3 regions of the Eubacterium sp. CAG:156 genome follow, and region 1 is predicted to be linked to each of the others. Evidence: predicted binding sites of a transcription regulator. Region 1 holds the regulator's gene; each other region holds the start of a gene.
The links. The regulator HrcA, encoded in region 1, represses chaperone genes, less so after heat shock. The targets are predictions, from matches to a motif close to TGTTAGCACTCNNNNNNNNNGAGTGCTAACA.
Positions count from the first base shown of each region.

Region 2: htpG (molecular chaperone HtpG) is a predicted target of HrcA. The motif match lies at 3,088-3,118, and genes of this name have one in related genera.
Region 3: groES (co-chaperone GroES) is a predicted target of HrcA. The motif match lies at 7,916-7,946, and genes of this name have one in related genera.

Region 1 covers NZ_FR878166.1:25,541-36,309, forward strand. The annotation lists gene dnaK (molecular chaperone DnaK) at 1-690, opposite strand, end outside; gene grpE (nucleotide exchange factor GrpE) at 777-1,418, opposite strand; gene hrcA (heat-inducible transcriptional repressor HrcA) at 1,432-2,472, opposite strand; gene hemW (radical SAM family heme chaperone HemW) at 2,896-4,254, opposite strand; gene lepA (translation elongation factor 4) at 4,314-6,128, opposite strand; gene ABMA45_RS07355 (Gfo/Idh/MocA family protein) at 6,541-7,512, opposite strand; gene rpiA (ribose 5-phosphate isomerase A) at 7,575-8,231, opposite strand; gene ABMA45_RS07365 (MurR/RpiR family transcriptional regulator) at 8,337-9,188, opposite strand; gene ABMA45_RS07370 (HAD family hydrolase) at 9,554-10,234, shown strand; gene trpS (tryptophan--tRNA ligase) at 10,485-10,769, opposite strand, start outside.
Region 2 covers NZ_FR878115.1:144-10,912, reverse strand. The annotation lists gene ABMA45_RS00575 (tRNA dihydrouridine synthase) at 1-780, shown strand, start outside; gene htpG (molecular chaperone HtpG) at 936-2,936, opposite strand; gene ABMA45_RS00565 (DUF5721 family protein) at 3,171-3,662, opposite strand; gene ABMA45_RS00560 (SHOCT domain-containing protein) at 3,902-5,116, shown strand; gene ABMA45_RS00555 (hypothetical protein) at 5,149-6,555, shown strand; tRNA gene ABMA45_RS00550 (tRNA-Thr) at 6,608-6,680, opposite strand; gene ABMA45_RS00545 (hypothetical protein) at 6,899-7,477, shown strand; gene ABMA45_RS00540 (hypothetical protein) at 7,588-7,956, shown strand; gene asd (aspartate-semialdehyde dehydrogenase) at 8,031-9,116, shown strand; gene ABMA45_RS00530 (LysR family transcriptional regulator) at 9,270-10,220, shown strand; partial or broken gene ABMA45_RS00525 (hypothetical protein) at 10,663-10,769, shown strand, end outside.
Region 3 covers NZ_FR878179.1:13,527-24,295, forward strand. The annotation lists gene ABMA45_RS08775 (hypothetical protein) at 181-480, shown strand; gene ABMA45_RS08780 (glutamine--tRNA ligase/YqeY domain fusion protein) at 627-2,303, shown strand; gene ABMA45_RS08785 (DUF6062 family protein) at 2,465-3,181, shown strand; gene ABMA45_RS08790 (VOC family protein) at 3,265-3,384, shown strand; gene ABMA45_RS08795 (hypothetical protein) at 3,381-3,461, shown strand; gene ABMA45_RS08800 (LOG family protein) at 3,488-4,024, shown strand; gene ABMA45_RS08805 (diaminopimelate dehydrogenase) at 4,310-5,296, shown strand; gene ABMA45_RS08810 (hypothetical protein) at 5,466-6,641, opposite strand; gene ABMA45_RS08815 (DNA-3-methyladenine glycosylase family protein) at 6,955-7,866, shown strand; gene groES (co-chaperone GroES) at 7,970-8,254, shown strand; gene groL (chaperonin GroEL) at 8,303-9,922, shown strand; gene ABMA45_RS08830 (hypothetical protein) at 10,074-10,769, shown strand, end outside.

The sequences.
Region 1 (10,769 bases):
AAGTGCCATCTTATCTGTTGTAAGGTCTACACCTGTCTTTGTCTTGAAGTCAGAAATCATATAATTTGTAATTGCTTCATCAAAGTCATCACCACCAAGTCTGTTATCACCTGAAGTTGATAATACTTCGATTACACCATCACCAATTTCGATAATAGATACATCAAATGTACCACCACCTAAATCGTATACCATAATCTTCTGTTCTTTTTCATTATCAAGACCATAAGCTAATGCTGCAGCTGTTGGCTCGTTGATAATTCTCTTTACATCAAGTCCTGCAATCTTACCTGCATCTTTTGTTGCCTGTCTCTGTGCATCATTGAAGTAAGCAGGTACTGTAATAACAGCTTCTGATACCTTTTCACCTAAGTAAGCTTCAGCATCACCTTTTAACTTCTGAAGAATCATTGCTGAAATTTCCTGTGGTGTATATTTCTTATCATCAATTGCTACTTTGTAATCTGTTCCCATATGTCTCTTAATTGAAGAGATTGTCTTGTCAGCGTTTGTAACTGCCTGACGTTTAGCTGTTTCACCAACTAATCTTTCACCTGATTTTGCAAATGCTACTACTGATGGAGTTGTTCTAACACCTTCTGCATTTGTAATAACTGTAGGTTTTCCACCTTCCATAACTGCTACACATGAATTTGTAGTTCCTAAGTCAATACCAATAATCTTTCCCATGATATATTTCCTCCTAAATTGATAATTTTCTTATTTCTCGGTTTTCCGAGTTCAAATATATGTTAAATAATTTCTTATTTGTAAAATTAATTAGCTACCTTAACCATGCTATGTCTTATAACACTGTCTCTATATTTATAGCCTTTCTGGAATTCCTCAACAACAACATTTTCTTCTAATTCGTCATTGTCTTCATGCATTACTGCATTGTGTAATTCCGGATCAAACTGTTGGCCTTTAGCTTCAATGACTGTAACTCCCATTTCTTCAAATGCTGTCATCAACTGCTTATATATTAAATTCATTCCCTGACCTGTTGGTGATTTTTGTTCTTCTTCTGATAATGCTGCGATACCTCTTTCAAAGTTATCCACAATCGGAAGAAGTTTTTCAATAATTGATCTTGCACCAACTTCAAACATTGCTGATTTTTCTTTTTCGCTACGGTTTCTATAGTTTTGGAATTCAGCCATAAGTCTTTGATGTTTATCAGTTAACTCTTCTATCTGCTGGTCTTTCTTATCTTTCTTTCCAAATATTTTTTTCTTTTCTTTTTTGTCTGAAGAATTTTTATCTTCTGCTTCTTTTTTGTCTTTATCTTCTTTAGTATCTTCTGTTGTTTCTTTTTCAGTTTCTACTGTTTCATTTGTATCTTCTACTGTTTCTTCTTCAGTTTCAGATTTTTCTACCTTTTCTTCTTCAGGCATATCGTTAATATTCTTTTCCATTGGACCTTCCTTTCTATTCGTCTTCCTTCTTGAAAGCATCGCTTAACTGGCCCTTAACTGTTCTTAATGTCTCTACAACTTTCTCATAATCCATTCGCTTCGGACCTATAACTCCGATGGTACCTTTAATGCCATCTTCTAATTCATAAGTTGCTGTTACAACACTACAATCCTTCATTCCTTCTACCGGAGTTTCTTCACCGATATAAACCTGAATTCCTGTTTCATTATCATTTACCAAATTGGTTAATGGCTTCTTTTCTTCAAATGTTGAAAGCAACAAACTTGCATTCTCGTTACTGCTTAATTCAGGATACTTCAAAATATTCGTTGCACCTGATGTATAAATCTTCATCTGTGCTTCTGATGCAATGGCTTCTGTAATTGCCTGTAACACATCTGTTACTAATTCTTTATGTTCACCTGCATTAGATGTAAGTGTTGAAATAACAGCTATGTTAATCTGCTCAACTGCTAATCCTGCAAGACTTGTATTGAGTGCCACATTAAGTCTCAAAACCATTTCTTCATTAATCTGGTCTTTAACTTTTATAATCTTGTTTACTACTCTGTTTCTTCCCGAAACAACAATACATAAAATCTGATTGTCATCCATAAGTGACAACTGAATGAATTTTATCTTATCTTCGTTATCCCTTGATGTTGAAATCATTGTTGCATAATTAGTATTGGTTGCAAGCATCTTCGCCATATTCTGAAGAAGGGTTTCAACCTTATCAACCTTTTCAAATAAAAGGTTTTCTCTTTCAGTTACTTTCTTTTCTCTGTTGTCTAATTCCTGAACTTTTTCTTTCATTAAATCGTCAACATAAAGTCTGTAACCTTTATCTGTAGGAATTCGTCCTGCTGATGTATGAGGCTGAACTATATATCCCATCTCTTCTAAGTCAGCCATCTCATTACGAATGGTTGCTGAACTTAAGTTAAGATCTGTATACTTAGAAATGGTTCTTGAACCAACGGGCTCGCCTGTTTCCAAATAGTTACGAATGACTGCCTGTAATATTTTTACTTTTCTCTCTGTCAGTTCCATATTCCATCTCCTTTCTACTTTATTAGCACTCGTTAGTTTTGAGTGCTAACATCTTTCATAAATTAAAATAGCACCCACCATATTATTTGTCAACATTTTTGCAAAAAAAATTATAGAAACTTTTGTAAATAATTTGTGAACATAGAAAAATAGCACAAACCTTAAGGATGTATATAATATCGAAAGAACGCTTTCGCTGCTTGCAATTAAAAATGTATATAATATCGAAAGAACGCTTTCGCTGCTTGCCACTCGTAGCAGTTCTAATGTTCCACCATATGGTCTGACATTAGAACCTTCGGTTCTAGTCATTCCATATGATGGAACATTGAACCGACGGCGGCAAATGCTCTTTCGGTATTATATACATCTATCTGGTTTGTGCTATGATTTTTATTAGTATTAAATAGAATATTTTCCATATTATAATAAAAACTCTGATAATACTACATTGCTTACATCAATTCCTCTTTCGGTAAGTTTTATATTGTCGTTTTCGGTTTTCAATAATTTCTCCTGTGTGAGTTTTTCTAAGACATTACCGTATACGTTTTCTATTTTCTTATTAAAAAGTGTTTCAAATTTAGTTTTGTTTACTCCTTCCATCATTCTAAGGCCTAAAAACATAAATTCTTCCATCTGATCATTTTTAGAGAGTCTTTCAATATTTTTATGAATTGAACCCAATCTGTTATAACCAGTATCAAAGTCTGTATCATTATCACTTTCCTTTTGATAAATTTTTTCTTTGAATACAGATTCATCTTCTCTTGATTGTTGATTATTATTTTCAAATTCATAATCATTTTCATCTTCAAATAAATAATCCATCATTTCTTCACTACCATATTGAAAAGCTGTCATTTCATCCATATTATCTTCGCAATTGTATATTTCATTTATGAAAGCAATGTACTTATTTAAATCTGAAATATTATTATATCGTTCATTTTCTAATAAAGAAGCTGCTCCTGTTCCAAAGCCAATATAATTTTTTCTCTGCCAATATCCTACGTTATGTCTGCATTCCATGCCTTCTTTACTATAATTTGATATTTCATATCTGTGATATCCATTTTCTTCTAAGATATTCTTTGTCATGTAATACATTTCACGCTCAGTATCTTCATCAGGAAGTATATCCTTTCCCTGCAATGCTGCTTCATTTACCCTGTCATACATTATCGTGCCCTCTTCTACTATAAGGCTATACGCCGATATGTGCTCTGGATTCAAGGCAACTACCTTTTCTAGAGTTTCTTTATATGATGAAATCGTTTGTCCCGGAAGTGCACTCATTAAGTCAATGTTAATATTGTCAAATCCACATTCCCTTGCTATTCGATAATTATCCAAAAACTCCTGCCATGTGTGTATTCTTCCAATGCTTTTTAATTCATCATCATTTGCTGACTGAAGTCCTATGCTTAATCTGTTCACTCCGGTTTTCTTGTAAACTTCTAATTTTTCTCTTGTCAAAGTGCCCGGATTACATTCTATCGTTATTTCTGTATTTTCATTTATATTTGCATATTTTTTTACTGCATTCATTATGCATTCAAATAAATGTGATTCCAATATAGAAGGGGTTCCTCCTCCAAAAAAGATTGAATCTACTTCATATCCATTCAAAATATTTTTTGACAATTCAATTTCTTTTATTAACGCATCCACATACTCCTCTTTAGTTTTGCAATCTGCCCTGTCGGAGAGAAAATCACAATAATCACATTTTTTTACGCAAAACGGAATATGGATATATATTTCTAAATGTTTGCTCATTTTTACCTCTCTTTTCAACTAATAAGGTCCCTCTGCCTGCTGCAAAGAGACCTTTTATATTAATCTTCGTCCAATTTGAGTACTGCCATAAATGCTTCCTGTGGTATTTCAACGTTACCAACCTGACGCATTCTCTTCTTTCCTTCTTTCTGTTTTTCAAGAAGTTTTTTCTTACGTGAAATATCGCCACCATAACATTTAGCTAAAACATCTTTTCGCATTGCCTTAACTGTTTCTCTCGCAATTACTTTACTTCCAACTGCTGCCTGAATTGGAATTTCAAATAACTGACGTGGTATTTCATTTTTAAGTTTCTCGCACATTTTTCTGCCTCGTTCATATGCTGTAACATCCGGAACTATAAATGAAAGTGCATCCACTTCTTCCTTATTAATAAGAATATCAAGTTTAACTAACTTAGCTGCTTCATATCCTTTCAATTCATAATCAAATGACGCATATCCTCTTGAGCGGGATTTAAGTGCATCAAAGAAATCATATATTATTTCATTTAACGGAATATCGTATTCGAGTAATGCTCTTGAACCTTCTACATATTCCATTCCTATATATGTTCCTCTTCTTTGCTGACATAATTCCATAATAGCACCGATAAATTCAGTTGTTACCATTATTTCCGCATGAACAATAGGTTCTTCCATATGCTCAATTTCACTTGGGTCAGGCAAATTAGAAGGATTTGTAAGTTCTATAACACTTCCATCATTTTTATATATTTTGTAAATAACACTAGGTGCAGTTGTAACTAAATCAAGATTGTACTCACGCTCAAGTCTTTCCTGTACAATTTCCAAATGAAGCAATCCTAAAAATCCGCATCTGAAGCCAAATCCTAATGCAAGTGATGTTTCAGGTTCATACTGCAAAGCTGCATCATTTAACTGTAATTTTTCAAGAGCATCTCTTAAATCAGGATATTTTGCTCCATCTGCCGGATAAAGTCCACAGTAAACCATAGGATTAACTTTTTTGTATCCGGGAAGTGGTTCTGCACAAGGATTATCTGCATTAGTAATAGTGTCACCTACTCGCGTATCTTTTACGTTTTTGATGCTGGCTGTAATATATCCAACCATGCCTGCACTAAGTTCATCACATGGAATAAACTGTCCTGCTCCAAAATATCCTACTTCAACTACATTTGCTGTTGCTCCCGTAGCCATCATTTTTATATTCATACCTGCTTTTACAACACCATGTTTTAAACGGCAAAAAACAATAACTCCCTTATACGCATCATATAAGCTGTCAAATATTAATGCCTGAAGTGGTGCGTCAACATCTCCCTGTGGTGCCGGTATTTTTTCCACTATCTGTTCTAATACTTCTTCTATATTTAATCCTGTTTTTGCTGAAATAAGTGGTGCATCATGAGCTTCAAGTCCGATTACATCTTCTATTTCATTTATAACTCTTTCAGGATCTGCACTAGGCAAATCTATCTTGTTGATAACAGGGAATACTTCCAAGTCATGATCAAGTGCCATATAAACATTTGCCAAAGTCTGTGCTTCTACACCCTGTGCTGCATCGACAACAAGGATTGCACCATCACATGCTGCAAGGCTTCGTGATACTTCATAGTTAAAATCGACATGTCCCGGTGTATCGATAAGGTTAAAAATGTATTCTTCTCCATCTTTTGCCTTATATACCGTTCTTACTGCCTGTGACTTAATCGTTATTCCACGTTCTCTCTCTAGTTCCATATTATCAAGAACCTGTGCCTGCATTTCTCTGCTTGTTAACAATCCTGTTTTTTCAATAATTCTATCTGCCAAAGTTGACTTTCCATGGTCAATATGGGCAATAATGCAAAAGTTTCTTATTTTACTCTGATCAATGTGAGCCACTGTTGTTCCTCCATGTTGTTTTATATTGGTTTCTTGTTTAATTATGTTCTATTTTAAATATAATGCATACTTTTCCACACTAACGCTCATTATAGCATATTATAAAACTATTTTCCATCGTGTTATTTCAGATAAACTATGTAATGAGGTTGGTAATTTTGAGTCAAGATATATATACGAAACACATGACGAATATGTTGTTCTTCATTTAGTTTCCCAGAACAACGGGATTACTTTTATTCCTGATAAATTTTATATGTCGAGACCTTACAATAATTTAAAAGCCACCTCATGCAACAATAGTATTCTTTAACGTAGAAAAGGTAAATAATCAAATATCTACTAAAAAAATATACTATCATAAGCATATAGTGGCTTTTAATCTATAACTTGTGGCATTACATAATTTTACTTATTCAAAATCGTAAACCATTCCCCACTGATTTCTAACTGAAGTAAGAGTTTCCATTACATCTCTTACGATCTGAAGATTTTCCTGTCCTGAATTATTATTAATATATTCTTCCATATCCATAACTTCATATTGAAGTGCTTTTTTCGTATCACCTTCGTCTATAACCTCAGTATGTCCGTCAGCAGTATATGTAATTGTTGCTTTTTGAGCTCTTGGATATTCATCTATCTGTATATATCCCTTTTCTCCTGAAATAACACCTCTTTTTGGTTGTTTTGCTCTCATTGTAAGTGCAATAACAGACATTTGCCCATCATTATTTTTTAAAATAATTCCACTTGTTTCATCAACTCCTGTTTCAAAATAATTTGCAGTAGTAAGAATAACATTTGGTTTGCTTTCCATAAAATATCTGGCAAATGATACTGCATATACTCCTATATCAAGCAATGCCCCACCTGCTAATGATTTTGAGAAAAATCTGTTATTTACATCATATTCCTTGCAGCTTCCAAAATTAACCTGCACCATTTTTACCTTTCCTATTTCACCATCTTCTATCATTTTCTTTATCTTCTTATATAAAGGCATGTGAAGAAGTGTCACGCCATCACATATAACTAAATTATTTTTCTTTGCCACCTTGACGCATTCTTCTAACTGTCTGCTGTTTACCGTAATTGCCTTTTCACAAAATACATGCTTTCCTGACTTTAATGATTTAAGCATCATTTCATAATGCATATTGTGTGGAGTCGCAATGTATACTATATGAATATTCTTATCTGATAGCATTTCATCTAAATCATTATATGCATGTTCTATTTTATATTCTTTGGCAAAATTTTCAGCCTTCTCAAGCGAACTTCCACACACTCCATAAACAGTTCCATCTACTGCCCACAAAGCCTCTGCCATTTCACTGCCAATCCATCCTGTACCAACTATTCCCCAGTTTAAATTACTCATGATTATCCTCCTAACTTAATATCCACATTTTTCAAATTGCTTTTGTATAACACCACAATCTTTTAATCTATTACACGAATGCCACTTTCTCCTGCAATTAATGCTTTTGACACTATATTATAAAATAATGATGTTTCTACTATGCCTGTTATGTGCTTTAATTTTTCATCTAATGCTTTTACATCCTGCCCTTTTTCAAAGTACGCATTCATAAGATAGTTTCCGTCATCACTTACTAAAGTTCCCATTTTCATTTCTGTTGAACGTTCTTCTACTTTTGCTCCCATTTCTTCTAATTTAGATTTAACATATTCTTTTGCACTTTTTATTACTTCCACTGCAACTGCATGTTCAAATGTTAACTCATCTGAATATTTTTCTTCATCCGCTAATATCACATAATCTTTTGCCATAACAGCTACTATTTTTTCTCTTGTAAAAATTCCGCCATCAGTCTTTAACGCATTAAGATTTTTGTCAATCTCATTGCATCCGTCAAACGCAATATCAATTTGTTTAACAAATTCTAACGGTAATACTTCTATTCCTGCTTTGACACATAAATTCATTGTATCTTCGCTAGGTGTAACTGCTTTAACTTTCTTATTTCCATTTTTTAGTTCTTCAATAAGAAAAGCTATTGTTCTTCCTCCACCAAGTCCTATAACCATTCCATCTTTAATCATTTCATAAGCTGCTTTTGCACATTTTTGTTTCATTTTATAATTCCTCCTGTTAATATGTATTGCCCCCTCCCTTCGGTCGGCGGCTATTCGTCGGAAACATTTATAGAAAATGAACTTCGTTCATTTTGTTTCCTCCTCTTATAATTTTTCATCTGCCATAAGATTTTCACATTTGCTTAATCTTTCATAACTTTTCTGCTGTCCTACTGTTAAAAACAAATATAGAATTTCTATAATTGTTGTTGCTGATACTCTTGAGAAATAAAACTCATTTAAGAATAATTTTTCTCTGGTAGCCGTCTGTATATGATAGTCTACCGTCTTTGCAATAGTCGAATCGGGATTATTTGTAATGCCAATGGTTGTTGCTCCATTTTCCTTTGCGGCCTCAACCATTTTCTGAACCTGCTTCGACTCTCCTGTGTTAGAAATTGCAATTAACACATCTTGCTCTTTTAAAGTCATAGAAAATGATAATTGAGTTTCCCATATGCTTCCTGCCATAGAGCGGATTCCAATTTCATTAAACTTATATGCGCCATCTAAAGCTACAGGAATCGTATTTCCTACTGCAACAAACTGTACAATTCCCGCATTCTGTATGCTTTCAAGAATCTTATCAAATTCTTTTGTATCTATTAACGAAATGGTCTGCTTCATTTCTTCTATTTTATTTGCCAAAATATTTTGTAATGACTGTCCGATATCTTCTCTTGTAATATCATTAGAAACCGGTATGTTGTTATCACCTTCAACAATTTCTCTAACCAGTGCAATCTTTAAATGGTGAAATCCGTCCACGTCACACTTTTTACAAAATCGTGAAACACTTGCTACACTTGTTCCACTATTCTTAGCTAATTCTGAAATTGTCATATTTACAACTTCTTTATAATTGCTAAGTATGTAATTTCCTATCTTTTTTTCCTGTTCAAAAAACGAGTCATATAATCTGTTTATATTTTCAATTACCGAAATATTTTTTTTCATCTTATTCCCTTTCGTGAAAATCATTTTCATATCTTTATAATACATAATAATTATTTTCACGTCAATGTCTTTTATGAAAATTATTTTCTTGATTTCTTTTCTTATGAAAGATTTATTTTCCTACCACGTTTATTAATTTTTGTAAGACTAAAATCCACTTTGCCCACTTTAAAATGGGAATAATTTTTTCACTTCACATTTATTAATTTTTTAATAAATATTTTGACCTAATTAAATTTTTATTTTATGATTTATTTTAGATGTGATGAAAGTATCATAATATGCCTCAGAACTTGTAACATCTATGCCTTTATCACTATCATTTAAGTATTCGATTATTTTTATTATGAATTGGAGCATTATATATGATTATTTGTAAAAATAGAGAACTAAAGACCAAAACTAAACTTGTTATTTTTGATATGGACGGGCTGCTTTTTGATACGGAAAAGTTGTTTATGGAAACTCAGGCTCCTATATTAGAAAAATACGGTTATAAACAAAGAAAAGAAAATTATGTAAAAACATTAGGTATTGCCGGAGAGAATCTCAAACGTACTCTTTATGATATTTACGGTTCTGATTATCCTGATGAGATAATCTCTAGCGAGACCCGAAAACAGGTGAATTATATAATTGAAAAAAACGGAGTTCAGATTAAGCCCGGAATAAAAGAGCTTTTGCAGGCTCTATTTGCCGCAAACATTCCATGTGTAGTTGCTTCATCCACTAAAACTGAAATTGTATTAAAATATTTAAAGCGTGCAGGAATTGATAAATATTTTAGTTTCGTTATTGGTGGTGACAAAGTTAACGAATCTAAACCAAACCCTGAAATTTTTCTTAAAGCATGGAAATCAGTAGATGTTTCCTTAGAAGCTGCTCTTATATTGGAGGATTCTGAAAATGGTTTATTAGCTTCAAAGAATGCAAATATTCCTTCTATTTGCATACCTGACTTAAAATATCCTGAACCTGAGTACGAATCCATTCCCGCATATATTGTAGAAACGGGATTAGATGTTATTGATATTTTGGGAATTTAAATGAGTTTTATTTTTGTAAATTAATTAACTTTTTTTATTTTTGAGTTTTAAATAACTTTACTTGGAGAATTTGACCAACTTTATTATTAAACTTTAAATAACTTTTATTTCGGAGAATTTAAACAGCTTTATAACTCAGATATGAAATTTTTGTTCACTTTAATTTAAAACAAAAACCACATCTTTACCTATTTTCTTTTAGTTAACTTTAAAAATAGTATATCTGATGTGGTTTTTATATTTCTAAATCTTATTTATATTTTTTAATCTGTTCACTTAAAAATTCAGGATCTTCAAAATAATCAATCTTCATTGCATGTTTAACTTCGCTTAAAGTCTGTGCTGCTCTTTCCTGTGCAACTTCTGTTCCTTTTTTAAGGATTTCGTATACACCTTCGATGTCTTTTTCGTATTCTTTTCTACGTGCTCTGATTGGAGAAAGTTCTTCCTGGATAACATTGTTAAGGAACTTCTTAACCTTAACATCCCCAAGTCCACCTCTCTGATAATGAGCTTTTAATTCATCAAGGTTTGC
Region 2 (10,769 bases), on a different contig from region 1:
CCGCAAAATAATAAAATAAATGTTTTGATTCCTCAGCTTATGACAAAACAGACAGATCAGGCACTTAGTGCAATGAGTAAATTAAAAGATTACGGATATACAGAGGTTAATATAAATGCAGGCTGCCCGTCAGGAACAGTAGTATCAAAAGGACGTGGTTCAGGCCTTTTGAAAAATCTTGAAGATTTAGATATTTTGCTTGATAAAATGGTAAATGAGTCAGGGATGGAAATATCAGTAAAGACGCGAATCGGAATGTATGAGCCGGAAGAATTTTATGAAATACTCGAAATATATAATAAATATAATTTAAAGGAATTAATCATACATCCAAGAGTGAGAGAAGATTTTTATAATAACACTCCTAATTTAGAAGTGTTTGAGTATGCCTATAAAAACAGCAAAAATAAACTTTGTTACAATGGTGATGTGAACAGCGTAGATGATTATAATAAAATTACAAAACGATTTCCAAACATAGACAGTGTAATGATTGGTCGAGGAGCAATTACTAATCCAAATATTTTTTCTGAAATACGAGGTGGTGAGAGAGTCACTAAAGAAAAATTGTATAGATTTAATGAAATTATATATAATGATTATAAAGAAGTAATGAGCGGTGATAGAAATCTTTTATTTAAGATGAAAGAAGCATGGAGATATATGTCACCACTATTTGAGAATTATGAAAAGAATTGGAAACGAATCAAGAAAGCAAATGATTTAAAACATTTTAATAGTGCTATAGAAGAAATGTTTAACTGTGATATTATAAATTAGATAGTATCGAATAGTTATAAAAATGGACACTTGAATTGATACACCATCAATTTTTTATCTGACTTTTGATGGTAGTACAAAATAAGTGCCCATTTTTTATTAGAGAAGAAGTGAACTGTAAACTATTTAACAATTATACATATTCTCAAATAATATTATTTAGTTATGATTTCAAGAATCTTGTTGCTTCTTTCGATAAAAGCTGTCATTGATTCCGGATTAAGAGGTGTATGACTAATCATTGCAAGGTCGTATAACTGCTTGCAAATTAAATCAGTATTTTCTCCCTCAGGATTATCAATGATATATTTAACAAGGTTGTTGTTTGAATTAAGAACAAGAGTTTCACCTGCACCACCAAACATTGAAGGATCCATTCCTGCCATTCCGTACATCTTCATCATGTCCTGCATACGACGGCTTTCTTCTGATAAAGTAATCATAGAAGAAATAGAAGAATCTTTCATCTTTTCAACCTTAACATCAAGAGTATCTCTGTTTAAAGATTTCTTAAATGTTTCAGTTAGTTTGTCAGTCATTTCTTTTAATTCATCTTCATTAACTTCTTCTTTGAAAGTATTTGTTAATTCAGCATCAATACGAACAAACTTTACATTTTCATTTTTTTGCTCTAATTGTGTTATAAATGGCTGGTCGATAGCATCTTTCAAAATAACAACATCTATATTTTCGTTTCTATACATATTAATGTACTGACTTTGCTGAACAGGGTCAGTTGTATAGAAGATTGTGTTTTCGTGAGCTTCTTTATTTTTTTCTAAGCATTCTTTAAATGTAAGGAATTTATCGTCAATATTTTTAAATAAAACATAGTCAGACATCTTCTCACAGAATTTTTCATCTTTAAGGCATCCATATTTAATGAATGGTGAAATGTCATCCCAGTATTTTTCGTAATTTTCTTTATCTGTTTTGCACATTCCTGAAAGCTTATCAGCAACCTTCTTAGTAATGTAATCTGAAATCTTCTTAACGAATCCATCGTTCTGAAGAGCACTTCTTGATACGTTAAGTGGAAGGTCAGGACAATCGATTACACCCTTTAATACCATTAAAAATTCAGGAATAACTTCTTTAATGTTATCAGCAATAAATACCTGATTGTTATATAATTTGATAACACCTTCTACAGATTCGAATTCAGTATTAATCTTAGGGAAGTAAAGAATACCCTTTAAGTTAAATGGATAATCCATATTCAAATGAATCCAGAATAAAGGTTCCTTGTAATCCATAAATACTTCATGATAGAACTGCCTGTATTCTTCTTCACTACATTCATTTGGATGTTTTGTCCAAAGTGGAACAGGATTACTAATGCTCTTTGGTCTTTTAAGGATTTTAGCTTTAGTAGTAGCAGGAGAAACCTCTACAACCTCTTTAGTTCCATCTTCATTTTCTTTTTCTTCAGTTTTAGCTTCTTCAACAATAGTTTCAATTACTGTATCTTTGTCAGTTACTTCTGATTCAGGAATTGTATCATATTCTGGTTCAGCGTTTGGGTTAGAAAGGAATATTTCAACGGGCATAAAAGAGCAGTACTTGTGAATGATTTCACGTGCTTTGAACTCATTTGCAAATTCTAAGCTATCATCATTTAAATATAAAGTAATCTTTGTACCTCTGTCTGTTTTATCGCAGTCATCCATAGAAAATTCGAGACCATTTTCACATTCCCATTTTACTGCCTTAGAACCTTCTTTATAAGAAAGAGACTCAATAGTAACTCTATCTGCAACCATAAAAGCAGAATAGAAACCTAAACCAAAATGACCGATAATCTGATCTTCATTAGTTTTGTCTTTATACTGTTCAAGGAAAGCTTCGGCACCTGAAAAAGCAATCTGATTGATGTATTCATCAATTTCCTCAGCTGTCATACCGATACCATTATCAATAAATGTTAATGTTTTGTCATTTGCATTAGCTATAACCTGAACTTTAAGTTCGCTTTCTTCATCATCTTTAAATTCGTACTCTCCGATAAGAGATAATTTTTTTAATTTTGTAATTGCATCGCAACCATTAGAAATAAGTTCTCTGAAAAAGATATCGTGGTCAGAGTATAACCATTTCTTTATAATTGGGAAAATATTTTCACTGTTAATAGATAAACTACCTTTTGTAGCTGCCATATATATCACTCCTTTATATAAATCTATTAGTGTTTGCAAATACTATTTCTTTTTATTTTATCAATTTTTACAATTCCGAAGTATTTGCATTCACCATAATTTTTACGCTTGATATATATTTTAGACAGGTCAAATGTAAAAGTCAAGAGAAAATTAGCACTCGATAAAAAAGAGTGCTAATAAATGCGCGAGAAGATGTGTTTATGAGTTTTAAAATTGTATTGAATTTATAATTTATTCGATTTCAAGTTCGAAATGCTGATTTAGTAAAGTAGTAATTTGTTTATCCCAGAATTTATCAATGGACTTGTCCATTGTAAATATACTTAAGGAGGTACCTGTAATAACATTTAACTTGTTGTTTTCATAATTAATATGTATGTACATTCCTAAAACCTGCGAAGCTTCAATGTTAGTATCAACAGAAGTTAACATTTTTTCAATATAAGAATTAGGAAGTTTTAATGTGATTTTAAATTTTAATGGAGCGTTTTTCCCTTTGATAATTTCAAAACATATATGTCTGATACTTCCCCATGAGATGAAATCGTCTTCAGGTTCTTCAAGTTCATTTTTTTTAATAAAATCTTTGTTAATACGCCCGTCAACAGAGAAAGTGTTGATTGTTGTTAATTCTAATTCGCTTACCAACATATAGTCAAATGTATCTTTTATAAAAATTGCGTTCATAAATTCGTTTTTACTAATCACATTAATTGCTATCATGCAAATTCTCCTTTATTTTGCTACTAAAAGTCTGTACTTGTTACTATAGCAAATATGGATGCAAACGGCAATTAAAATTGACTTTTAAGGTTACAAATGATATAAATAAAGCAGTTGTATTGGGGTTTATTTTTCTGTAAAATGAATATAAATATTAAAATGGAATACGAAATATTCTATTTAAAGGGAAGAGATGAATAAATAAAGATACAAAATAATAACACGAAAGGAACGGAAAAATGGGTTTTATTAAAGGAGCAATTGATGCAGTAGGTGGAACATTTGCAGATCAGTGGTTAGATTATTTTACACCACCGACAAATTTAGGCGCGGGAGCAGTTATATATAAGGCTGTTCTTTCAGAAACAAATAGAGGAAGAGGTTCAAATACTAAAGGTTCAGTAGGAATTATTTCAAATGGTTCAAAGGTGATAGTACCTGAAGGAACTGCACTTATAACGTTACAGGATGGTGCAATCACAGCTTGCATATGTGAGCCGGGAGAATATCTTTTTAAATCAGATGACGCAAATGCAAAGTCTTTTTTTGCAGGCGATTCTATAATTGAATCAGTTTTAAAACAGTCTTGGGAAAGATTTAAATTTGGTGGTGAACCTTCAGCACAGCAGTTGGCTGTATATGTTAATATGAAGGAAATCCCTAATAACAGATTTGGAACACAGTCAGAAATATATTGGGATGATGCATATTTGGGAACCCAGGCAGGAGCAATGACACGAGGAACTTATACAATGAAGATTGTAGACCCAATATTATTTGTAAAGAATTTTGTGCCAGCTACATATTTATTGCCAAATAATGAAGTATTTGATTTTGCGGATATGGATAATCCGGCAGGAGAACAGTTATTTAATGAAGTTGTTGGAAGTCTTTCAGCAGCATTTTCCAAATATACAAATGACCCTGAGCGTGGAAACAGAATGTCAAAGATTCAGGCAGACCAGCTTGGCTTTGCAAAGACTCTTTCTGAAGTCGTAGAGGATGCATATCAGTGGAGAAGTGACAGAGGTTTGGAAATTGTTAAAGTTGCAATCCAGACAGTTGAATATGACGAGGATACAAAGGCATTACTTAGTGATGTAAGAAAAGCAGATGCATTAGCAGGAAACAGAGGTGCATCATTTATGCAACAGTCAGTAGCAAGAGGATTCCAGGCTGCAGGTGAAAATCCAAATGGTGGAGCATCAGGAATGGCATTTATGGGAATGGGAATGAACGCCGTTGGTGGAATGATGAATAATCAGTTTGGACAACAGAATATGAATATGGGACAACAAAATATGCAGCAGAATATGAATATGGGACAGAATGCAGGTCAGCCGGCACAGGAAGATCCATATGAAAAATTAAAGAAAACAAAAGCACTTTTAGATGCAGGAATTATTTCGCAGGAAGAATTTGATGCATTAAAAGCAAAACTTTTAGGACTTTAATTTATATGAATTTGTGAAAGATGGAGGGTCTTATGTCGGAAAACGAACAGATAAAATGTGAAAAATGTGGCTCAACTGACATATCGCAAAATCCTAAAACAGGAAAATTAAGATGTAATTATTGTAGATATGAATTTGAACCTGAAAAATCAGAAGAAATCGTTACGGATGCAGGAAAACTAGAGGGAGAACATGTAAACAAAGGAGCAGAGGATATTACTGCAGGTGAAGATATAGTTACCTTAAAGTGTTCAAGTTGTGGAGCAGAAGTTGTTATAGATACAAGAGAAACAACACAGGCAAGATGTCATTGGTGTCGTAATACACTTTCAGTTAACAGCAAAGTGGCAAATGGAGCAGTACCGGATGTTGTTTTACCTTTTAGAATAACAAAAGACGAGGCAAAATCATCTATAGAAAACTTTGTCGGTAAAAGAAAGTTTTTTGCAAATAAGCAGTTTAAAAACGAATTTTCAATAGAAAATGTTATGGGTGTATATTTCCCTTATATGATTGTTGATGCAAATGAACATGTTGAACTTTCAGGAGAAGCTGAAAAAGAAGTAAAACAGTACAAAAAGGATTCTAAAGATTCCGTTACATATTATGATGCTCAGGGATATGACATAGAAAGAGAATTTGATATAGCAATAAATGGACTTACAATTGAAGCAAGCAGAGAACGAATAGACAACGCTTCGTCTATACAGACTAACAATATTGTTAATTCAATTATGCCATTTGATACAGAAAATTGTGTTAAATTTGATTCTAATTATCTAAGAGGGTATACATCTGAAAAGAGAGATATGAACGTGAAAGATATAGAACCACTGGCTACAAAACAGATTCATGATATATCACGAATTGCAGCTAAGACAACAACGAAGAAATACAACAGAGGCGTACGCTGGGATGTAGAAAATTATGAAAATAATGGTATAAACTGGAATGCCTCATATTTGCCGGTATGGTTATATAGTTATCTCGAAAAGAAAAATGAAAAAGAAAGGTTACATTATGTAGCTGTAAACGGTAGAACCGGAGAAACCATGGGAAGTGTACCGATTGATATTTCTAGGTTATTGTTAGTATCATTTATCGTTGAAATAATTAGTTTTGTAATATTTGCACTATGGAATATGAATGCAGAGGATAGTGACTTTAGTTGGATTGTTTTATTAGCAGGTATAGCATTTTACATTATTAACTTTATGCGTTATAGAAATAGTGATGCAAGACATAATCATGAAACCGAAACGAACTATAAGATTAGTAATTTGATTCAAAAGGACAATAAACAGTCAAGAGTTAAAAAAGGTCTTACGGAATCTGATATTTCAGGAAGAAATGACAGTCGTTTAGAGGGCGTAACAAATTATGGAGACGTATTAGGTGATATAACCGATATGGGTAAAGAGTTAATAAAAAAATTATAAATGAAACTTATAAAGGCTATTAGATAATAGTAAATCTAATAGCCTTTTAATCAGCTCCTGACGGGATTCGAACCCGTGGCCTACGCATTACGAGTGCGTCGCTCTACCAACTGAGCCACAGAAGCGTGTCACACCTATATATAATACAAAATGATAAAATTGTTGTCAATTAATTATTAGATTAAATCTTAAATACGTGAACTAATTATTTACATTTCATTGTAAAGTGGTTATAATAACCGTATTGTCGGAAAGAAGAACTTTTTGACATCTTAAAAGTTAATTGTTAATATTTTTGTTGGCATTAATATTTAATCAGATTTAATGATTGTTAGGAGAGTCAATGACAAAAAAATATAAACCATACAGAACAGCGAATAACAGGGACATTTATAAAAAGTATGATAATAAACGTAACAGACTTGAAAATCCACAGAAATATGACAATGTCAAATTGTTTGGATTCCGCTCAGGAAAGTCTTATAAGATGATTCCGGCATTGTTATATTATGTATTAGTTATTTCATATGTGTTATTTAGTTTATATGGAGAATTTACATCACTTAAATTTGAACCACTAGATGTTGTTTTAGAGATATTTAAATATGTATTTATTCTCGTTGCAGTATTAAGTCCGGCATTATTTTTGTCAGATTTTAAATATATAGATAACATTCCGGTATTTAGAAAACATAATCCTGTTTCAGGGTTTATAGGTATTTTAGTTGTTATACTTTTATGCTATGGAATTATGCAGGTAGAAATATATTGTATGAGCGATACATATAAAACATCAGTACAAAAATATGATGAAGAATACCGGAAAAAGTTAGAAGAAAGACAAAAACAGTTAGAAGATGAATCGCTTCTTAACGAAGAAACATTGACTGTGGAAGAAACAACTGTTTCCATAGAAAAATAATCTGATATTAGGAAAAATGAGCAAAATTCATTTGCTATAAAAAAGTTTCCCATAATCGGCATCTGACTTAATTGAGAAACAAGACATATAATTGTAGGAGAAATGACAATATGAAAAAAAGAAGTAGTATAGTACTTGTTTGCGTAATAGTAATAGTAATTGCGTTAGCAGGAATAGTTGGATTTAATTCTTTAAAAGAAAGTGAAAGCAATAACGAGAAAGTTACAACGACTGAAGTTATCACAAAAAATACTGATAAAGAGAAAGAAACAACTACTGAACAGGAAACAGCAAAGATTAATAACAATGGTAATGGAAATAATTCAGCTGAAGATATATTCTTTGATGGAGATAAAGATGGTTCATCAAATGATACAAAAAATGATTCTTCAGATGATGTATTAAATGATAATAGTAACAAGAGTAATTCTACAGATGCAGATTCTAACAGTGATGATGATTGGTCAGATTTATACTAAATAAATAATACATCTGATTGTTCATAATATATGGGTGGATTAATCACCAAAAATAAAAAAAATGGAGAGGTCATATGGAAAAGAAATTAAAGGTTGGCGTTTTAGGCGCAACAGGAATGGTAGGACAGAGATTTATAACTTTACTTGCAGATCATCCTTGGTATGAAGTTACAACATTAGCTGCAAGCCCTCGTTCAGCAGGAAAAACATACGAAGAAGCTGTAGGCGATAGATGGAAAATGACAACACCTATGCCTGAAAAAGTTAAGAACATGATTGTACACAATGTAAATGAAGTAGAAGCAGTAGCTTCAACAGTTGACTTTGTATTTAGTGCAGTTGATATGTCAAAGGATGAAATTAAGGCTATAGAAGAAGCTTACGCTAAAACAGAAACACCTGTAGTTTCAAATAATAGTGCACATAGATGGACACCTGATGTACCAATGGTTGTTCCTGAAATTAATCCTGAACATTATGAAGTTATTAAATACCAGAAAGAAAGACTTGGTACAAAGAGAGGGTTTGTTGCAGTTAAACCTAACTGCTCAATTCAGAGTTATGCACCTGTTCTTACAGCTTGGAAAGAATTTGAACCTACAGAAGTAGTAGCAACAACATATCAGGCAATTTCGGGCGCAGGAAAAACATTTAAGGATTGGCCTGAAATGGTAGGAAATATCATTCCATTTATTGGTGGTGAAGAAGAAAAATCAGAACAGGAACCACTTAGACTTTGGGGAAAAGTTGAAGATGGTGTTATTAAAAAGGCAACAACTCCTGTAATAACAACTCAGTGTATCAGAGTACCGGTTCTTGATGGACATACAGCAGCAGTATTTGTTAAGTTTGCTAAGAAACCTACAAAGGAACAATTAATTGAAAAATTAAGAAACTTCAGTGGTCTTCCACAGAAACTTGATCTTCCAAGTGCTCCAAAGCAGTTTATCCAGTATTTAGAAGAAGACAACAGACCACAGGTTTCATTAGATGTAAACTTTGAAAATGGTATGGGAATTTCAGTAGGTAGATTAAGAGAAGATACAGTATATGATTATAAATTTGTAGGATTATCTCACAATACTTTAAGAGGTGCAGCAGGCGGAGCAGTTCTTTCAGCAGAACTTCTTACAGCACAGGGATATATTACAGCAAAATAATTAATCAAATAATTAATTTGAATTTTAAAGCAGATGGTGTCAATGATGCCATCTGCTTTTATATGCACCTAATGAATCTACAAAGGATACTCGACAGATTTGACGTATTAGTGATAAAATATAATTTAATATTCAATAGGATGGAGAAAAAAGATGAAGAATACAGGATTTTATTATGTTAAAGAAGTGGCGAAAGAAAAAAGCTTTTCTAAAGCATCAAAGAAACTTGGAATTTCGCAACCGGCTTTAAGTTCATATATCAATAAATTAGAAAAAAAGTGGGGAATACTTTTATTTGACAGAAGTATATCACCTATTGAACTTACAGAATTTGGCAAATCATATTTAGAGTATGCGGGTTCAGTTATAGAAGCTAAAGAACGTTTTGAAAAAGAAATATCGGATTTAAATGAACTTAAAACCGGAACGATTGTATTAGGCAGTACTGCATGTTTTTCGTTGAGTTATTTGCCATATGCGTTAACAGAATATAGTAAAAAATATCCCGGAATTAACTTTCAGATAATAGAAGGAAAAACTCCGGATATTCAAAGAAAATGTTTAGACGGTACGGTTGATATTTTCCTTTCTGACAGTGATATAGATGATAGTTTATTTGAAAAAGAAGATATATTTGAAGAAAGAATTGTTATAGCGGTACCAAGGGAAAATGTCATAAATGAAAAGTTGAAAGATTATCAGGTTAGTCCTGAAACTATAATTGCAGGAAAACTGAATGATGAAGCTATAAAAGAAGTTGATATGTCTGAATTTAAAGATGAAAGATTTATATTATTAAATGAAGACCAAAGAGTTAGAAAGATTGTAAACAAATTGTTTGACGAATATTCAATTAGCCCAGAGGAAATAATGGAAATTCAGCAGTCAACAACAGGATTTGCAATGGCAGTGGCTGGAATGGGTGTGACTTTTGTTGCTGAAAGTGCAATTAAATTTAATAATTATGCAAATCATCCTATATATTACAAAGTGGGAACAAAAGAAAGTACAAGCAGAAAAATGTGTGTAGCATTTAAAAAAGGAAAATATATTTCAAAGGCAGGAAGATTGTTTATTAATGAAATGAAAACAATATTTGAATAAAAAATGAACAAAATATAATTTTTGTTTACAAAATATCTACACAATGTGGAAAATGTGTTCCATAATTAGCAAAAAAATAGGAATATATACATTTTGTATATAAAAATTGAAGGAGTGATATTATGAAAAAATCATTGAAGAGGGGTCTTTCATTTGACTTTCATTAACATTTCTCGTAACAAGTACACTTAATGTAGGATATCTTGAAATATCTCATCCAACAATAGTTATACCTACAACAAGACCTGCAGTTACAATTTTTTTTGAAAGATTTTGTAAAACTATAGACTATTTTGTGATTTTATGAGAAAATAAACAAAGGTGTGGGCAGACTAAACGCTCACAAATAATACATAGCATAAGATGGGTAGCATTACTTGTTTTATGCTAAAAATATGGGGATAGTTCCCTAGGTTATATTTCGAAAGGAGTATTTATTCAAATGATTTATTCAAAAGAAGTTGAAATGATGTGCCCTGTAGCTAAGGGTGCAAAGCATGAACCAGCTCCAATTCCAGAAGAAGGAAAATGGGTTCATTCAAAAAAAAT
Region 3 (10,769 bases), on a different contig from region 1:
GTGTTACGAAAGGGTTTAGATTTTGAAAAGAAACAGGTTTTTAGAAAGATGTCTTTCATAAAACCTGTTTCTTTGTATTTACAAAAAATGAAAGTTTTGCCTTATTGTGTTATAATTCTTAGAATAGACAATTAATAATGAATAAAGATTATGAAAAGATAAAATTTAAGGAGATAAATTTTGGAAGAGATATTAGAACAATGGAGCAAAACTTTTAATTTGAAAAATTTAAAATTGGTTGGATATCATGGCGGATATCCGATAATACAATTTGATAAAGAAGATAATATGAAATTACTTGCAATGAGTGAAAATGAAAGAAAAAGAATAATCAGAAATTGTGAGACACATGGTGGTATTGAACTTGGTGTTGGTTGGAATTTTGTAAGAACTGCCGTTTTAAGAATTAATGATGATTCAATTGTTATGGCCGGACATGAATATGTGTTAAGAAGAATGCTTGAAAAATTTATTTTATAAAGCATTTGATTTAACAGTAAAAGCATTGATATTTGACTAAATATGCCTAAAACAATGCATACTTGATGTTGAAATGGAAAAAAATTTATTGTATAATCTAATAATTATGAAAACGTTTATATTCTAAACGCTGGAGGACATACAAAATGGAAAAAGAAAACGTGAAAAGTGAAGTAACTAAAAACTTTATTGAATTGATTATCGACAAAGATTTGGAAGAAGGAAGATTTGATCATGTTCAGACAAGATTTCCACCTGAACCAAATGGATATCTTCATATTGGACATGCAAAGTCAATTCTTTTAAATTATGGTTTGGCTAAGAAATATAATGGTAAATTTAATATGAGATTTGATGATACAAATCCTACAAAAGAAAAGACAGAATTTGTAGAGTCAATTTTAAAAGATATAAAATGGCTTGGAGCTGACTGGGAAGACAGATTATTTTTTGCATCTAATTATTTTGATCAGATGTATGAGGCAGCTGTTAAGTTAATAAAAAAAGGTAAAGCATATGTATGCGATTTAACACCTGAAGAAATTAGGGAATATAGAGGTACATTAACTGAACCTGGAAAGAACAGCCCATATAGAGACAGAAGTGTTGAAGAAAATCTAGAACTATTTGAAAACATGAAGAATGGAATGTATAAAGATGGTGAAAAGGTATTAAGAGCTAAGATTGATATGTCATCTCCTAATATTAATATGAGAGATCCAATTATTTATAGAGTGGCTCATATGACACATCATAATACAGGAGATAAGTGGTGCATTTATCCAATGTATGATTTTGCTCATCCTATTGAAGATGCAATTGAACATGTAACACATTCTATCTGTACATTGGAATTTGAAGATCACAGACCTTTATATGATTGGGTAGTCACAGAACTTGAATACCCTAATCCTCCAAGACAGATTGAATTCGCAAAGTTATATTTGACAAATGTAATCACAGGAAAAAGATATATTAAAAAATTAGTTGAAGATGGAATTGTAGATGGATGGGATGATCCACGTTTAGTATCTATTGCAGCACTTAGAAGAAGAGGATTTACTCCTGAATCAATTAAGAACTTCGTTGAACTTTGTGGTATATCAAAGAGCAATAGTTCAGTTGATTATGCAATGTTAGAATATTGTATTAGAGAAGATTTAAAGACTAAGAAACCAAGAATGATGGCTGTATTAGATCCAATTAAGCTTGTAATTGACAATTATCCGGAAGACCAGGTTGAATGGTTTGATGTAGTTAATAACATTGAAAATGAAGAATTAGGAAGTAGAAAAGTTCCATTCTGTAAAGAACTATATATTGAAAGAGAAGACTTTATGGAAGAACCACCTAAGAAATATTTCAGATTGTTCCCGGGAAATGAAGTAAGACTTATGCATTCTTATTTTGTAAAATGTGTAGATTACGAAAAGGATGAAAATGGTAATGTTACTGTAGTGCATTGTACTTATGATCCGGAAACAAGAAGTGGTAATAACTTTACAGCACGTAAGGTCAAAGGAACAATTCATTGGGTATCAGCAAGACATGCTATTGAAGCTGAAGTAAGATTATATGAAAATATAGTTGATGAAGAAAAAGGAAAACTTAATGAAGATGGTTCTCTTAACCTTAATCCAAATTCACTTACAGTATTGAAGAAATGCTATTTGGAACAGGGACTTGCTGATGCAGAGCCTGAAGATAAATTCCAGTTTGTAAGACAGGGTTATTTCTGTGCAGATATTAAAGATTATACAAAAGAAAAACCGGTATATAACAGAATAGTTTCATTAAAGAGTTCTTTTAAATTACCTAAATAGAGCCAATAAAAGGTTGAGGAGGAGAAATCCTTTTCAACCTTTTATTAGTTTTAATTAAACAAAGAGAATTAACTTAAATTATATAAACAGACTTAGTTTAAATTATTCGCTATGAATTAATATAAAAATGTAAACAGATTAAAAAATGGAGAGAAGGAAGAATGGAAGAAAAATTATATACAATACCTGTAATGGATGCATTTAAGGTAGATTGTGAGTGCCCATTATGCAAAATGAGAGATGATATAGAAAACGATAATATAGCATTTGCCATGGGACCAAGTTACATGGAGGACTATATTAGATTTGAAACTGATGAAAAAGGTTATTGTTCCAGACATATAAAAAAATTATACGAATACAATAACAGATTAGGACTTGCTCTAATAATGGAAACACATTTAAAGAATGTAAAAAAGCAGGTTGATACGCTGTCTAAGGAGAAATCTTCAGGTGGATTATTTAAAAAGAAAGAAAAGAAGCCAATAACTGAATATCTGGATAAATTAAATGGAAGTTGTTTCGTGTGCGACCGTTTAAATGATACATTTGACAGATATGTTGCCACGATACTTTATTTATGGAAAAAAGAAGATAAAGATTTTTTAGAATTATATAAGAATTGTAAAGGATTTTGCTTTGAGCATTTAAATGCTTTACTTAAATATGCTGATAAAGAATTATCGGGAAATAAATTTGACGAATTTAATAAAATGACTATAGATATATTTGAACAAAATCTAGATAGAACAATTGAGGATGTAGAATGGTTTATAAAAAAATTTGATTATAGATATAAAGATGAACCATGGAAAAATTCAAAGGATGCATTAGTAAGAACAATGTACAAAACAAACGGTGTTACGGATGAAGAATGAAATAAATATAATTCTTTTACTTGTTATGAGGTAGTGAAAAATAATATAATAAAATAAGACTAATATGTATAGGAGTCGTTTTTATGAAATTAAGGAATGTTTTAATTGTTGTTAATGATATAGAAAAATCAATAATGTTATATCATGAATTATTTGGATTGGATGTAATACTAGATAATGATGGAAAATTAATAAACTTATGACAAATAGTTGGAGACAAAAAGTTATAAGATTTTATGATTTAGATGGAAACTTAATTGAAGTTGGGACAGAAGTTTAGAATTAAATTACGAAAGAGGTATTGAAATGAATATTACAGTTTATCTTGGGGCATCAGACGGAAATGATAAAACATTTAAAAGGGCAATTAAAGAATTGGGAACATGGATTGGAATAAGTGGCAACACACTTGTGTATGGTGGATCTAAAACAGGACTTATGGGAAAACTTGCAGACAGTGTATTAAATGCAGGGGGTAAAGTTATAGGAGTTGAACCACAATTTTTTATAGATGCAAAAGTTCAACATGAGGGATTAACCGAATTATTTATTACAAAAGATATGTCAGAAAGAAGAACTAAAATGATAGAATTAGGAGATGTATTTGTGACTTTTCCAGGTGGTACGGGTACTCTGGAAGAAGTGTCTGAAGTTATGTGTAAAATTTCAATGAAACAGCTTAATAATCCTTGTATTTTATATAATTTGGATGGATATTATAGCAGTTTAAAAGAATTGTTAAATCATATGATTGAAAAAGAATTTTCGTCTAAACAAAGACAGGAAGGAATTTTTTTCGCAGACAATTTAGAGGATATAAAGCAAATAGTAAATAATATATAAAAAATATATAAGCCTAAGAAGTGTATTTATTTTCATTGTGAATTAAATACACTTCTTTTTTGGCAATCTAGCTTTAGTATGGAAAAAACATGCAGTATTTAGCAAGGCATCAAAAGTATTCTTGAAAAAATTAAAGAATTATAGAAAATATACTATAAAGTATTGTCAAATCTGTGGAAAAATTCTATAATTTTTTGTGGCGAAAACTTACAATATGTCAATTAAAGAAGACTAATGATTGCAAGTGCTGATTAAGTAAAATATATATTAACGAAGGAGACTGAAATGAAAACAAGAATTGGTATTTTAGGTTATGGAAACCTGGGAAAAGGTGTAGAATGTGCAGTTAAAGAAGCTAATGATATGGAATTAGTTGCTGTATTTACAAGAAGAAATCCTAAGAATGTAACTATTTTAACAGAAAATGTTCCGGTATGTCATATTGATGAAGTTGCAGACTGGAAAGATAAGATAGATGTTATGATTTTATGTGGCGGTAGTGCTACAGATCTTCCTGTACAGACTCCACAGTTTGCTTCAATGTTTAACGTAATTGATAGTTTTGATACTCATGCAAGAATACCTGAACATTTTGCGGCAGTTGATAAGGCAGCAAAAGAAGCTGGAAAAATAGCAGTTATTTCAGTAGGTTGGGATCCTGGAATGTTCTCGCTTAACAGAGTTTATGCAAATGCAATTCTTCCAGATGGAAAAGATTATACATTCTGGGGAAAAGGTGTTAGTCAGGGACATTCAGATGCAATTCGTAGAATTAAAGGCGTTAAGAATGCAAAGCAGTATACAATTCCTGTAGAAAGTGCTTTAGAAAGAGTTAGATCGGGCGAAAATCCGGAACTTACAACAAGAGATAAGCATGAAAGAGAATGTTTTGTTGTATTAGAAGAAGGTGCAGATGCCGCTGCAGTTGAAAAAGAAATCAAGGAAATGCCAAATTATTTCTCAGATTACAATACAACAGTTCATTTCATTAGCGAAGAAGAATTAGAAAAGAATCATAGCGGAATGGCACATGGTGGATTTGTAATCCGTTCAGGAAAAACAGGAATGAATAAAGAACATAATCATATTATTGAATATAGTTTAAAATTAGATTCAAATCCTGAATTTACTACAAGTGTTTTAATTGCATATGCAAGAGCTGCTAAGCGTCTTTATGATGAAGGACAGAAAGGTTGTAAGACAGTATTAGATATTGCACCTGCATATTTAAGCGAAATGAGTGGAGAAGAATTAAGAGCTCATTTATTGTAAAATATATTTGTACAAACTGCGAAATTTACTTTTTCGGTTTTACTATGTAAAAAATCTCCCTAGATTGGGAGATTTTTTTATGAGCCCAAATTAATAAAAGGAGCCAATTGAGATGATACTTCTTATCCATACCGGAAATATCATACTGTAATGGCTCCTTTTATATTATTTAGATTTCATCAAGTTCATCATCTAAGAAATCAGTATCTTCCTTAGATGTGTTATCACCGCTCTTATCGGATGACTTTTTTAAAAAAGAGAAATGCTCTTCAACAATATCAGAATCTTTTCCACTATCATATTCATTACTATCTAAAGAATCATTATTTACTTCGATATTATCAAATGTATCATCGTTTAATTCGTCATCAAGTTCATTAAATTCATCAGGTTCTGTAGCAGCCTGATTTTCTGAGGTATTATCTGAAATACTGCTTTTATTATCAAGCTCATCATCGGTAATATTAGATTCAGTATCATATTCTTCATCGTCAGTTAGACTTGATTCGGTATTATGTTCCGTAACATTTGGTACAGATTCTTCTTCAAATATGTCTGTGCCTTCTTCAGAAATATTTGTATCTTCAAATGAATCATCGTCCTGCTTTATATCATCAATGTCTTCGAAAATATGATTTTCTTCAGAAGGTATGTCATTGTTATCAAATGTTTCGTCATTAAATGAAGAAGCATCATCTTCCTCTAATTTGACAGATGAAACAAAATCATCGTTTTCAGAGTAATTTTCATCAAAGCCGTTATTTAAATCGTCAGATTCATCAACAAAGTCATCATCTAATGATTCAAAATCATCAATGTCACTATAATCTGTATCAACAAAATCATTTTCACTATTATAATTCTTTACTTTATCAATAACTTCAGATGTTTTATCCTTTGCAAAATCAACGGCATCATTGAATAAATCTTTAGCGTTGTCAATTCTTTCTTCACCAACAAAATCTGTGATTTTGTCTTTTGCATCACTTGCTTTATCTTTAGCAAAAGTAGCAGCATCAGTTACTTTTTTTACAGCAGAATTATATTTTTCTTCGCCAACAGCATCTACAATTTTTTCTTTAGCAGAATCAGCAGCTTCTAATACTTTATCAGCAGCATTATTAGCCATTGATTTAGCTTTGTTAGAATTAAATGTAATTGTTATTTTCTGAGTCCCATTTTTGTTAGAATTTGTTTTAATATCAAAAATCTTTTCGTCATCAAAGTCTTCAAAAATATCATCTTCAGTATATTTTTCCTCTTTGCGCTTCTTTAAATAAGATACCCCTCCAACAGCAGCGCCAATAACAGCGGCTGAACCAACTAATTTTTTAAAAAATCCCATAATACAGTCTCCTTTCGTTGCCAACATTTTAATATAATTATATAACTATTTTAGACTAAAATAAAGGAGAAATACATTAAATAATGTAAAGAAATTATGACAATTTTAATATTATTTATTAAATAAATAAGGACATAATGTCATAAGTTATTGTGTGAGTAAAAAGTGAGTAAAAATAAACTCATGTATATTACATATGCTAAAAAATAGAATGTAATAAATTTACATAAATATCTATATTGAATATGAATAATAAAAATGATACTCTACCTATTAGATTAGTTAAATATTCGTAAGAAAAGAGGAAAAACAAATGAAAATTACAGAGAATGGAAAAAATACTCTAATAAATGAACTTAAAGATTTTGATTTGGAACAGACATTAGAATGTGGTCAGTGTTTTAGATTTTATAAGTTAGATAAAGAAGAATATGTTATTGTTGCAAAAAATAAAATGCTTCATATAAAACAAGATGAAAATCAACTTATATTTTATAATACTTCAAAGGAAGATGTAGAAAAAATATGGACTAATTATTTTGATTTAGATAGAGATTATGATGAAATTAAATCATATTTGTTAAAGAAGGATAATAAATTAGAAAGTGCAATTAAAGAAAATTATGGAGTTAGAATTTTAAATCAGGATTTCCATGAAGTGCTAATATCTTTTATTATTTCACAAAACAAACAAATACCTCAAATCAAGCAGATTGTAAAAAGAATAAGTGAACAATATGGTGAATATCTTGGTGAGGTAAATGGTGAAAAATACTATAGTTTCCCAAATCCTGAAAAGTTAGGGAAAATAACAGAAGAAGCATTTAGGGAAATGAAGTCCGGATTTAGGGCACCTTATTTATATGATGCATCACAAAAGCTTGCTTTGGGTGAAATAAATGAAGAATTATTTGCAAATCTAAATGAAGAAGATGGAAGAGAATTATTAAAGTCAATAAAGGGAGTGGGAGATAAAGTTGCAAACTGTGTTTTGCTATTTGGACTTGGATATAGAAATGCATTTCCTATTGATGTTTGGATTAAACGTATAATGGAAGCCATTTATTTTGGAAAAGAGACAAGTAAAGAGGAAATACAAAAATTCGCATCTAATCATTATGGTGAGTATGGAGGCTATGCACAGCAGTATTTATTTTGCTTTGGAAGAAATGGTAAAATTGGAACGAATACAGATAAAAAGAAGAAAAGTAACAATAAAAAATAAAAATAAGGGGTTGCATATTTGAAATAATTGATATATTATTAGGTTATTGGGTTAGCACTCAAAAAGAAAGAGTGCTAACAAGCTGAAAAGGAGGTAGTTTTAAATGAAATTAGTACCATTAGGAGACAGAGTAGTATTGAAACAGGCTGAACCTGAAGAAAAGACACAGTCAGGAATTATTTTGACAACACAGTCACAGGAAAAACCACAACAGGCAGAAGTAATTGCTGTAGGTCCCGGTGGAGTTGTAGACGGTAAAGAAGTAACAATGCAGGTTAAAGCCGGAGATAAAGTAATATATTCAAAATATGCAGGAAATGAAGTTAAATTAGATGGCGAGGAATATATTATAGTTAGACAGAACGATATTTTAGCTGTAGTTGAATAGCTTTAATATCATACTTATAAATTGGAAATTTGAATGGAGGTTATAAAAATGGCTAAAGAAATTAAATTTGGAGCAGATGCCAGAGTTGCGTTAGAAGCTGGAGTAAATCAGTTGGCAAATACAGTAAAAGTAACACTTGGACCTAAAGGAAGAAATGTTGTTTTAGATAAATCATATGGTGCACCACTTATTACTAATGATGGTGTAACAATTGCTAAAGAAGTTGAATTAGAAGATGCATTTGAAAATATGGGTGCACAGTTGGTTAGAGAAGTAGCTACTAAGACAAATGATGTTGCAGGTGATGGAACAACAACAGCTACAGTTTTAGCACAGGCTATGATTAATGCAGGAATGAAAAATTTAGCTGCAGGTGCTAACCCAATTATTTTAAGAAAGGGTATGCAGAAAGCTACAGATGAAGCTGTTAAGGCAATTTCAGAAATGAGTAGTAAGGTTACAGGTAAGGAACAGATTGCTAAAGTAGCTGCAATTTCAGCTGGAGATGAAGAAGTCGGAGAAATGGTTGCAGATGCAATGGAAAAAGTTTCTAACGATGGTGTAATCACAATTGAAGAATCAAAGACAATGAAAACTGAGCTTGACCTTGTTGAAGGTATGCAGTTTGACAGAGGATATATTTCAGCATATATGGCAACAGATATGGAAAAGATGGAAGCAAACCTTGATAATCCATATATTTTAATAACAGATAAGAAGATTTCAAATATTCAGGAAATTCTTCCAATTCTTGAACAGATTGTACAGAGCGGCTCAAAACTTTTAATTATTGCTGAAGATGTAGAAGGTGAAGCTCTTACAACATTAATTGTTAATAAACTTCGTGGAACATTTAACGTGGTTGCAGTTAAGGCTCCTGGATACGGTGACAGAAGAAAAGAAATGTTAAAAGATATTGCAATTCTTACAGGTGGTCAGGTTATTTCAGAAGAATTAGGCTTATCACTTGCTGAAACTAAGATTGAAGACCTTGGTCGTGCTAAATCAGTTAAGGTTCAGAAAGAAAATACAATTATCGTTGATGGCGAAGGAAATTCTGAAGAAATTCAGGGAAGAATCGCTCAGATTAAAGCTCAGCTAGCTGAAACAACATCTGATTTTGATAAAGAAAAATTACAGGAAAGACTTGCTAAGATGGCAGGTGGAGTTGCAGTTATCAGAGTTGGTGCTGCTACAGAACCTGAAATGCAGGAAAAGAAACTTCGTATGGAAGATGCTTTAAATGCTACAAGAGCTGCTGTAGAAGAAGGAATTATTTCAGGTGGTGGTTCTGCATATATTCATGCATCAAAGAAAGTTGCTAAATTAGTTGATACATTAGAAGGCGATGAAAAGACAGGCGGACAGATTATTCTTAAAGCTCTTGAAGCACCATTATTTACAATTGCACAGAATGCCGGACTTGAAGGTTCAGTTATCGTAAATAAAGTACGCGAATCAGAACCTGGAAACGGATTTGATGCATACAATGAAAAATATGTACAGATGGTTGATGCCGGAATCCTTGACCCTGCAAAGGTTACAAGAAGTGCATTACAGAATGCAACAAGTGTTGCAAGTACATTATTAACAACAGAATCGGTTGTTGCAAATATAAAGGAAGATGCACCGGCTATGCCTGCAAATCCGGGAATGGGAATGATGTAGGCATCAAAGTGGGGAGATTTTAACCCTACATCAATTTAACAAAATTATATATAGATATATTTTAAAGAAGTGCTGACAGACATGTAAATGTTTTGTCAGCGCTTTTTTGATAAAAAATACTACAATTTTGACCACAATATTAAAATATGCTATGATATTTGAATACTTAAAAATTTATGAAAAGGGTTTAGAAATAAAAACAATAAGAAATTATGGAGGGAAAACAAAATCATCTTCATATTTAAATAATGCAATCAGTGTTCCTGATAAGCCGGGAGTTTCAATTACTAATGCATGTTCAGTTGTGCTAAGTGGTAAGGGTGGAATTGATAATGTTGTAAATAATGCAGGTGCTTATGCTCTATTCTCAGGAGATATAAGCAGAGTTATGTCTTATTGCAATGGTAATGCAGTTGCTGAACCAAGATTACAGAAATTCATTACTATGACAACAGTAAACGGTGTGCCAAAAAAGAAAGTGTATACAGGTAAAAATATTACATTTAAAAATATTGAAATCACATATAGAGATGTAACTTTAAGAGAAGGCATTGATTATACAATAACATATAAAAATAACAAAAAAATCGGTAAAGCCACAGTTAAAATTAATGGAATAGGTATTTACAATGGAACACAGAATGTTACATTTAATATTGTTCCTGCAAAAGCAAATATTAAGGCAAAAGGCTTGAAGAACAAAATTAATGTAAAATTATCGAAGATTAAAGGTACATCAGGTTTTGAAATAGTATATTCTTTAAAGAAAAATTTCAAGAAAAAACATATAGTAACATGTAAGAAAAATAAATATACAATCAAGAAACTTGCAGGCAAAAAAACATAT